3 regions of the Cellulosimicrobium sp. 4261 genome follow, and region 2 is predicted to be linked to each of the others. Evidence: predicted binding sites of a transcription regulator. Region 2 holds the regulator's gene; each other region holds the start of a gene.

Region 1 (3,267 bases), on a different contig from region 2:
CGCGACGGGCGTGCCCGCGTACGCGAAGAGGTGGAGCCCGAAGGAGACGGTGCGTCGCTCGCTCTCGGGGCCCGTCGCCGCGCGCGCGTAGTCGACCGCGCCGACGGGGAACTGACGCCACAGGGCGGAGTGCTCGACGATCTCGGAGAACGACGTGTGCATCCGCTGCTCGCCGCCGCCGACGCCCACGACGCGTCCTCCGCCGTGACGCGTGACGACGGCCTCGATCGCGACGTCCGCGTCGACGCTGCGCAGCGTCGACACCGTCTCGGTGACGACCGCGATCGCGCGCGGGTCGGAGCCCAGGTGCTCGCGCAGCACGTCCGCGACGGACGGCCCGGCGTCCACCCGCTGCTTCTGGGCCTGCTCGTTGGCCGTCTCCATGAAGGCCGAGAACGTCGCGAGGAAGTCGCGCACCCGCGGGTCGTCCGTCGCGCGCCCGGCGCGGTCGCCGTCCTCGGGCGGGGTGGGGTGCGCGCCGGAGTCGGTTCCGGAGGTGGACGCGGGGCCGGGTGCGAATCGCATGGTGCGACACTAGGGGCCGTGACCTCCACCCCGCAGGATCCCGGCTCGGCGCTCTCGCTCGGCGAGGCCGACGCCCTCGACACCGCCGCGCTCGACCTGCCCGGCTGGACGCACGCGTACTCGGGCAAGGTGCGCGACCTGTACGTCCCGGACCTGCCTGCCGTGGGGGGCGTGCACCCCCTGGGCGACGTCGTGCTCGTCGTCGCGAGCGACCGGGTCAGCGCCTACGACCACGTGCTGTCGCCCGGCATCCCGGACAAGGGCGTCGTGCTCACGCAGCTCAGCCTGTGGTGGTTCGAGCAGCTCGCGGACCTCGTGCCGAACCACGTCGTCTCGACCGCCGTCTCGGCGGTGCCGGGTGACGGCCTCGTGCCCGACGTCGTCGCCGGCCGCGCGATGATCTGCCGTCGCCTCGACATGTTCCCCGTCGAGTGCGTGGTGCGCGGGTACCTGACGGGCTCCGGCCTCGTGGAGTACCGCGCAGGCGGGGAGGTGTGCGGCGTGCCGCTGCCCGACGGCCTCGTCGACGGGTCGCGCCTGCCCGAGCCGATCTTCACGCCCGCGACGAAGGCGGCGGTGGGCGAGCACGACGAGAACGTCTCGTTCGACGTCGTGGCCGAGCAGATCGGCCTCGACGACGCCACGCGCCTACGCGACCTCACGCTCGCCGTGTATGCGCGCGCCGAGGCGATCGCGCGCGATCGCGGTGTGATCCTCGCGGACACCAAGCTCGAGTTCGGCGTCGACCCGGCGACCGGGGAGACCGTGCTCGGCGACGAGGTGCTGACGCCCGACTCGTCGCGCTTCTGGCCGGCAGACCAGTGGGAGCCGGGCCGCGCGCAGCCGAGCTTCGACAAGCAGTTCGTGCGCGACTGGCTCACGTCGCCCGCCTCGGGCTGGGACCGCGCCGCGGACACCCCGCCGCCGTCGATCCCGGCCGACGTCGTCGCGCGCACCCGCGCGCGCTACCTCGAGGCGTACGAGCGGCTCACCGGCTCGACGCTGGCCTGACGCCTCGCTCCTGACGCCTCATGCGGTCCGGAGGGTGCCGGGCCGGAGGTAGGTGTGCCCGCTCGGCGCGGTCCACCGCACGGAACCGTCGGTGAGCAGCGCCGGGCGCCAGCCGTCGCGCGCGCGGACGACCCGGTGGTGGCGGCACAGCGCGACGAGGTTGCCGGCCTCGTGGGCGGACCCCGCGTCGTCGTCCGTGCCTGTGCCTGTGCCCGGCCGCGGGGCGACGACGTGGTCGAGGTCGCAGCGGAACGCCGGCACGCGACAGCCCGGGAAGACGCACGTCCCGTCGCGCGCGAGGACGCGCGCCACGGTGGCCGGCTCGGGCCGCGAACGGCCGCGCTCGATCGTCGGGACGGGTGCTGCCGGTGCGTCCATGGTGGGCCTCCGTGCGTCGTCGGGCGAGGGTCGTGCGAGGGCGGGGAAGGGGCAGGACCCCGCCCTCGCACCGTGCCCGAGCGTGCTTCTCGAACACGTGTTCGAGAGTAACGGCACCCTCTGACACGCGTCGAGCGCTTGCGCGCATAGGTCGTCGAGCGATATATATCGACCGTGACGCACTCGACCCCGTTCCGCATGACGGAGCAGGCGTACCTCGTGCTCCTCGTCCTCAGCGGCGAGGCGCTCCACGGGTACGCCGTCATCCGGTCGGTGCGCGAGCTCTCCGACGGGCGCACACGCCTCGGCGCGGGCACCCTCTACGGGAACCTCGACCGCCTCGTCGCGGCCGGGCTCGTCGAGCCGACGGGCGAGGAGGTCATCGACGGCCGGCTGCGTCGCTACTACCGCGCGACCGACGACGGGCGCCGCGCCGCCCGCGCCGAGACCCTCCGCCTCGCCGAGCTCGCCGAGCTCGCCGAGCGCGCGCGCCGGTCGCTCTCCCGGGGCGCCGGCCGAGGTGCTGCCGACGGGCTCGCGGGGAGCGGCGCGTGAGCGGGCGACGGGCCGGCGCCGACGGCGCGCCTCCCGGCCGCCTCGCGCGCTGGTCGCGTGGCGCGGACCGGTACGAGCGGTCCGCGCGGTTCTGGCTGCGCGCCTACCCCCCGCGCTGGCGCGACCTGCACGCCGACGAGGCGCTCGCCGTCCTGCTCGACCTGGCCCCCGAGCCGGGCGACGGCGCCGCTCCCCGCGGCATCGGCGCGCGCGAGGCGTGGGGCCTCGTGCGCGCGGGGTGGGCGCTGCGGTGGCGCGAGCATCCGCCGCTCGGGCGCTGGCTGCTCTACCGGTCGCTCGACCTGCGGCTCCCCGCGCGGTACTGGTGGTGGGTCGCCGACGACATCCACGGGGCGCTGTACCCCTGGCGCGTCACCCTGGGCAGCCTGGGGACCGCGCTGGCGGTGTTCTACGGGTGGCCTGTCCTGGGCCATGCGCTGTTCTCGTACGACGTCACCCGGCCGGGCCTCTGGATGGGCGTCCTGTGGTGCGCGGCTGCGCTCGTGAGCGGGTTCCTGTTCCGCCGGTCCCACGTCGACCGGGCCTGGCGCAAGCACGTGCTCGACGGCAACATCCCCGCCGACTCCCCGGATCGACGTCGCACCGCGGGCGGCTGAGCGCGCCCGCTCACCGTGCGGACGCCCGTCCGGACGCGTGCGTACGCCCGCTAGACTGGACGCGGAATCCCGCCGTCGGCTCCCGCTCGTCCCGTCCTCCCGGGCGTCCTCGACGCCCGTGACGTGGCCGGGATCCCGGAGCCCCGGCCCTCCCGAACACTCTCGCCAAGGAGCCCCCGTG
Region 2 (3,267 bases):
GCCGTCCGGCTGTCAGGCCTGGGGTGCCGCCTCACGCTCGGTCGCGCCGTCGTCGGTGGCCTCGGCCGCCGCACGCCCGGCCGCCGCCTCGCGTTCCTCCCGGTCCACGCGCAGCGACGTGATGGCGCTCTCGAAGTCCTCGAGCGAGTCGAACGCCTGGTAGACGCTCGCGAAGCGGAGGTAGGCGACCTCGTCGAGCTCACGCAGCGGTCCGAGGATCGCGAGGCCGATCTCGTAGGCGTCGAGCTCGGCGCTGCCGCTCGCGCGGATCGTCTCCTCGACACGCTGCGCGAGGACGGCGAGGTCGTCCTCGTTGACCGGCCGCCCCTGACAGGCCTTGCGGACGCCGTTGACGATCTTCTCGCGCGAGAAGGGCTCCGTCACGCCGGACCGCTTGACCACGGACAGGCTCGCGGTCTCGATGGTGGTGAAGCGGCGGTTGCACTCGGGGCACTGACGCCGACGCCGGATCGAGGCGCCGTCGTCGGACGTGCGGGAGTCGACGACGCGGGAGTCCGCGTGACGGCAGAACGGGCAGTGCATGGCGGGCTCCTCCGCGGGTCGCGCCGACGGGTCGGCGCGACGAACGTATGCCGTCCCGGGCGGACGGTGCAACACGCCGGACGCCCCGCCCGACCACGGACAGCAGAACGGGGGCGGTCGTGGTCGACCGCCCCCGTCGGGACGCCCCCGTCCCCATCTCGCGCGCGACTCGCCTCGCGCGCGGCGACGTGCACAGGAGTCGCGGTGGTCCGCGCACCCCTCGCCTCGTCCGCCCAGCCCCCCAGCCGGCGTGTGAGGTGACACTAACTTAGGCAGACCTAACGGCTGGGCGCAACCCTCCGCCGGGCCCGATCGCCCGTCGGCGCCGTGCGCTACGTCACACCGCGAGGGCTCGCGCGCCGTGCCCCGTCACCGCTCGGCGACGGGAAGGAGGATCGCCTGACCGGCCTCCACACCGGACGACGACAGGCCGTTCAGCTCCACGAGCCCGCTGACCACCTCGCGCAGGTCTTCACCGGGGTTCGCGACGCCCTGCGCGAGCTCCCACAGCGTCTCCCCCGAGCTCACGACGTGGACGCGCACCTCGACCGGCTCGCCCGGCCCGCCGGCGACCGCCAGGCCGACGCGCGCGGCGAGCACGAGCACGACCGCCACGAGCAGGACGAGAACCACCCGACCGCGTCGCGTGATGCGCAGCGGAGCCTCCGCCCGCGCACCCCGCGCCGATCCGCCACGCGCGAACCCGGTCGGCGTCGCCATCGCCATCGTCTCCATGTCCCCTCCGTCCCGGCCCGCGGGCCCGATCGCCTTCCCCGGTCGATCGGACCCGCGCACCCGTCTCGCTCCCGCCCGACCGCTGCGGTCGAACACCTGTACGTAGAACATCTGTACGAAGGTCTATCACGAACGACCGACAGAGTCGAGACATGCTCGAACAGGTGTTTGATTCGTGTCGCATCCTCCCCTAACCTGGGGTCAGGTCGGTTCGCCGGACATGTCCGCTCGGACCCGGAGAGGCGACCGAGGTCCCGGGGTGCACGCCCCGGGAGGGGAAGCCGCAGGCCCGGCCGGGGCCGGTGGCACGCGACGGACGAGGGCGGAGCGACCATGGCGGGACGAGGCACGGACAGGGCACGGGGGCTCGCCGAGGTGCGCGAGCTGCCGGACGGGTCGGCAGGGGGTGACGGGCTCACCCCGCGCCAGCGGCTCGTGCTCGAGACCATCCGCGCGTGCGTCGAGCAGCGCGGCTACCCGCCGAGCATGCGCGAGATCGGCGAGGCCGTCGGGCTCACCAGCCCGTCCTCCGTCAAGCACCAGCTCACGACGCTCGAGCGCAAGGGCTTCCTGCGCCGCGACCCGAACCGCCCGCGCGCGATCGAGGTCGTCCAGCCCGACGACTCTCGCCGTGCCACCCCCCTCGCGCCCGCCGGGGCAGCACCCGAGCCCACGTACGACGAGGCCCACCCCGCGCCGTCGTACGTCCCCGTCGTGGGCCGCATCGCCGCCGGTGGTCCCATCCTCGCGGAGCAGGTCGTGGAGGATGTCTTCCCGCTCCCGCGCCAGCTCGTCGGCGAGGGCGAGCTCTTCCTCCTGCGCGTGCAGGGCGACTCGATGATCGACGCGGCGATCTGCGACGGCGACTGGGTCGTCGTGCGCCGTCAGCCGGTCGCGGAGAACGGCGAGATCGTGGCCGCCATGATCGACGGCGAGGCGACCGTCAAGAGCCTGCGACGCGCGGACGGCCACGTGTGGCTGATGCCGCACAACGCCGCGTACGAGCCGATCCCCGGGGACGACGCCCAGGTGCTGGGGCGCGTCGTCTCCGTCCTGCGCAGCCTCTGAACCGTCCCCGCGCAGTCTGCGCGCGAACCGCGAGCAGGGTCCGGACAGCACGAGAGCCGGGTGGTCCCTCGACCACCCGGCTCTCGTCGTGCAGGGCCCGCCGGGCCCGCGGGCTCAGAGCCCGAAGCGCCGCGCGACCGCGCGCAGCGACTCCGCGGACGAGCGCAGGCCCGCCAGCTCGTCGTCCGCCAGCGGGACCTCGACACGCTCCGTGGCTCCACGACGGTCGACGAGCGTCGGGAGCGAGAGGCACACGTCCTCGAGCCCGTAGATGCCGTCGAGGAGGGTGGACACGGGGAGCACCCGGTGCTCGTCGGCGAGCACCGCCTCGATGATCCGGGTGCCCGCGAGCCCGACGGCGTAGTTCGTCGCGCCCTTGCCCTCGATGATCCGGTAGGCCGACTGCACGACCTCGCGCGCGATCTCGTCGCGCACGTCGCCCGTGAGCGGCCCCCGGCCGCCGATGCCCTGCCACTCGAGCAGCGGTGCGCCGCCGATCGTCGCGGAGCTCCAGAGCGGGATCTCGCTGTCGCCGTGCTCCCCGGCGATGTATGCGTGCACGTTCTGCACCGCGACGCCGCAGTGCTGCGCGACGAGGAACCGCAGCCGCGAGGAGTCGAGCACGGTGCCGCTGCCGAAGAGCTGCGTCGGGGGCAGCCCCGAGAACTTGAGCGCCGCGTACGTGACGATGTCGACGGGGTTGGTCACCATGACGTAGACGGCGTCCGGAGCGACCTCCACGAGGCCCGGGAGGATCGTCCGCATGAGACCGATCGTGCCCTCGGCGAGGTCGAGACGCGTCTGGCCCGGCTTCTGCTTGGCGCCGGCCGTCACCACGACCACGTCGGCCCCCGCGCACACCGCGACGTCGTCGGACCCCTCGACGCGCGCCATGGGCATGAACTGGATGCCGTGCTGGAG
Region 3 (3,267 bases), on a different contig from region 2:
CGTGCCCGTTGCCCACGGGGCGGTCGCGGACCTCGACGCGGTCCTCCACGCGTGGCTCGCCGAGCACGCGGACGGCACGGCGTGCGTCATCGGTGCCACCGAGCCGTCCGGCGACGGGTCGGACGGCAGGGTCGGTGACGGGTCGGACGGCAAGGTCGGTGACGTCGGTGGCGAGGGCGGCGGGTCCGCGCGGGTGCGGTGGCTCACGCCCGAGGCGGCGAAGGGCCTCGAGTTCGACCTCGTGGTGCTCGTGGACCCGCGCGCGTTCGGTGACGGCGTCGAGGGCGCGGTCGACCGCTACGTCGCGATGACGCGCGCGACGCAGCGGCTCGTCGTCCTGGAGGACTGACCGCCGAGCACGACCTGAGGGTCGTCGGGGATGCCCAGCGCGTCTCGGGTCGTGCTCGGAGGGAGGGGTGCGTCAGGCCACAGGGACGGCGAGGTCCTCGACGACCTCGACGCCGGACAGGCGCCCGAGGAGGTCACCGGGGAGCAGCAGCTTCGAGCGCCGCACGCCGCTCCCGACCAGCGCGAGCGCGCCGTCGGTCACCACACGGGAGTCGACGAGCACGCGCCACCCCTCGGGCAGCCCGACGGGCGTGATGCCGCCGTACTCCATGCCGGACTCCGCCGTCGCGCGGTCGGTCGGCAGGAACGACGCCTTGCGCACGTCGAGCAGCTTGCGGATGCGCGTGTTGACGTCGGCGCGCGTGTGCGCGCGCACGACGGCGGCGGCGACGCGCTCGTCGCCCGCGCGCGTGCCGCCCACGACGACGCAGTTCGCCGACGCCTCGACGGGCAGGTCGAACGCGGCGTTGAGCGTCGCGGTGTCGGCGAGGTCGGGGTCGATCTCCGTCACGGCGACGAGCGTCGCGACGTCCGGCTCGGCGTCGGCCCACCGGCGCAGCGCGTCGGCGGTCACAGGGGCGACGAGGTCGAGGTGGTCGAGCGCCGGCTCCCAGGTGAGCGAGCCGAGCGTGGGCAGCGTCGTGCGGGCGTCCATGCCGCCAGCCTGTCACCCCGGCGGCCTCCCGCGCGGAAGAGGCCGGATGCCGAACATGCCCTCCGAGCCCTCCGAGCCCTCCGAGCCCTCCGAGCCCTCCGAGCCCGCCGAGCATGCGGTCGCGGCCCGTGCCGCCCGCCGGACGGGCGACAGCCGCATGGTCGGCGGGGGAGAAGGGTCAGGTAGAGGTCGAGGGTTTCGGGCAAGTCTCCAGTGGGGGTCGAGGGTTGGGGCGGGCATCTCGGACGAAGCAGGCGCCTCCGGCCTGCGGAGTTGACACCCCGCGGCGGCAGTCGTTCACTGGAAGTGTTCGAACGTCTGTTCGAAAGTCGGCGGGTGCAGCACGCCGCCCGCAGCAGTCGACGCGCGGTGCGCGTCCCGTCCGAGCACCACCCCGGGAGGCGAGATGACCCTTCTCGCCGACCCCGCCGAGCGGGCGGGGGCGTCCGGCCAGACGACGGGAGCGGCCGTCGACAAGGCCGAGCGGGCCCGCGCCGTCCTGCGCCGCGCGGAGGAGCGTACGGGGGTCCGCCGACACCGCCCCGTCGTCGCCCCCGCGCCCCCCGAACCGCTCACCGCCCCGGCGGCACCGGCCGTCGTCCCGCGCGCCGACACCGTCCCGCGTGCCGACACCGTCTCGCGTGCCGACGCTCTCCCGCGTGGCGGCACCGCGCTCCTCGCCGAGGTCGCCCCGCTCGCGGACGCCGCCTCGTCGACGGCCGTCCGGCCCGCCCCTGCCGCGCCGCCCGAACCTCCGGCGCGCGCCCGCACGCGCCACGCCATCGCCTCGGGCGCGAGCCGGGACGTGGGCACGGACGAGCGGTGGTGGCCGGTGCACGACGCGCTCGCGCCGCTCCTCCCGCTCGGCGCCCTGCAGCGCGGCACCGTGCTGGCGGTGCGCGGCTCGACGAGCCTCCTGCTCGCGCTCGTCGCGCGGCCGTCGCGGGCCGGGGCGTGGACCGCCGCCGTCGGGTTCCCCGCCGTCGGGCTGCTCGCGGCCGCCGACGCCGGCGCCGACCTCGACCGCGTCGTGCTCGTCCCGCGGCCCGGCCCCGACGCGGCGCTCGCGATCTCGGCGCTCGTCGACGGCCTGGACGTCGTGGTCGTCGGGCCCGACGCCGCCCTCACCGACCCCGACCGACGACGCCTGGCCGCACGGGCGCGGGAGCGCGGGGCGCTGCTCGTCGCCGCGGGGACGTGGCCGGGCGCGCACGTCGCGCTCACCGTGACGGGCGGCGGCTGGTCCGGGGCGGACCGCGGTGCGGGCTGGCTGCGCCGTCGCACCCTCGTCGTCGAGCGCGCGGGCCGCGGGGGAGCCGCGCGCCCCACGCGGGTCGAGGTCGAGCTCCCGCTCGCCCACGACGACTGGCCCGCGTTCCTCGCCGAGGACGACCGCGGCACCCGGCCCGCGGCCGGGACCGGCACCACCGCGGCCGAGACCACCGCGGCCGAGACCGCCGCGGCCGAGACCGCCGTGACCGCCCGCACGACCCGCACCGGCCCCGCGCCGGTCGAGGACCCCGACCGGCCCTCCCGGCTCCGGCTCGTCGGATGAGCACGAGCCCGACCCGCACGGCCGCCCTGTGGGTGCCGGACTGGCCGGTGCTCGCGGCGATGGCGGTGCGCGACGTCCCCGCGCACGTCCCCGCCGCGACGCACGACGGCCGCCGCGTCGTCGCCGTCTCCGCGACCGCGCGCGCCCAGGGTGTGCGCCGGGGCATGCGCCGCCGTCGGGCCCGCGAGTGCTGCCCCGAGCTCGAGCTGCTCGACGTCGACGACGCGCGCGACGCCCGCGAGTTCGAGCCCGTCGCGCTCGCGGCCGAGACCGTCGTCGCGGGGCTGGAGATCACCCGGCCCGGCCTGCTGCTCCTGCCCGCCGCCGGGGCGAGCCGGTACCACGGGTCCGACGCCGCGCTCGCGGAGGCGCTCGTCGCGCGCGTCGCCGAGCGCACCGGGCACGAGAGCCAGGTGGGCGTCGCCGACGGCATCCTCGCCGCCGTGCTCGCCGCACGGGACGCCGTCGTCGTCCCGCCCGGCCGCTCCGCCGCGTTCCTCGCGCCCCGGCCGGCGCGCGACCTCGTGCACGTCACCGCCCGGCCGGACGCCGCCGTCGCGGTCGACGAGCTCGTGGACCTCCTGGGCCGGCTCGGCGTGCGGACCCTCGGGGCGCTCGCGGCCCTGCCGCCCGCGACCGTCGAGGGACGCTTCGGCGACCTCGGCGCGTGGGCGCACCGGCTCGCGCGCGGCGAGGACCTGCGCCCGCC

The links. The regulator LexA, encoded in region 2, represses DNA repair genes until DNA is damaged. The targets are predictions, from matches to a motif close to TCGAACANNTGTTCGA.
Region 1: a site for LexA is predicted at 2,004-2,019, ahead of ABIE39_RS01055 (HNH endonuclease signature motif containing protein). Genes of this name have one in related genera too.
Region 3: a site for LexA is predicted at 1,314-1,329, ahead of imuA' (DnaE2-dependent mutagenesis accessory factor ImuA'). Genes of this name have one in related genera too.

The regions. Positions count from the first base shown of each region.
Region 1 covers NZ_JBEPOQ010000001.1:226,525-229,791, reverse strand. Annotated here, with positions in the region: gene ABIE39_RS01065 (AAA family ATPase) at 1-525, opposite strand, end outside; gene ABIE39_RS01060 (phosphoribosylaminoimidazolesuccinocarboxamide synthase) at 622-1,536, shown strand; gene ABIE39_RS01055 (HNH endonuclease signature motif containing protein) at 1,555-1,914, opposite strand; gene ABIE39_RS01050 (PadR family transcriptional regulator) at 2,089-2,469, shown strand; gene ABIE39_RS01045 (hypothetical protein) at 2,466-3,086, shown strand; gene purS (phosphoribosylformylglycinamidine synthase subunit PurS) at 3,265-3,267, shown strand, end outside.
Region 2 covers NZ_JBEPOQ010000008.1:83,628-86,894, reverse strand. Annotated here, with positions in the region: gene nrdR (transcriptional regulator NrdR) at 13-543, opposite strand; gene ABIE39_RS11995 (LysM peptidoglycan-binding domain-containing protein) at 913-1,278, opposite strand; gene lexA (transcriptional repressor LexA) at 1,612-2,346, shown strand; gene ABIE39_RS11985 (L-lactate dehydrogenase) at 2,461-3,267, opposite strand, start outside.
Region 3 covers NZ_JBEPOQ010000002.1:2,385-5,651, forward strand. Annotated here, with positions in the region: gene helR (RNA polymerase recycling motor ATPase HelR) at 1-349, shown strand, start outside; gene ABIE39_RS02305 (YbaK/EbsC family protein) at 422-1,003, opposite strand; gene imuA' (DnaE2-dependent mutagenesis accessory factor ImuA') at 1,410-2,558, shown strand; gene ABIE39_RS02315 (DNA polymerase Y family protein) at 2,555-3,267, shown strand, end outside.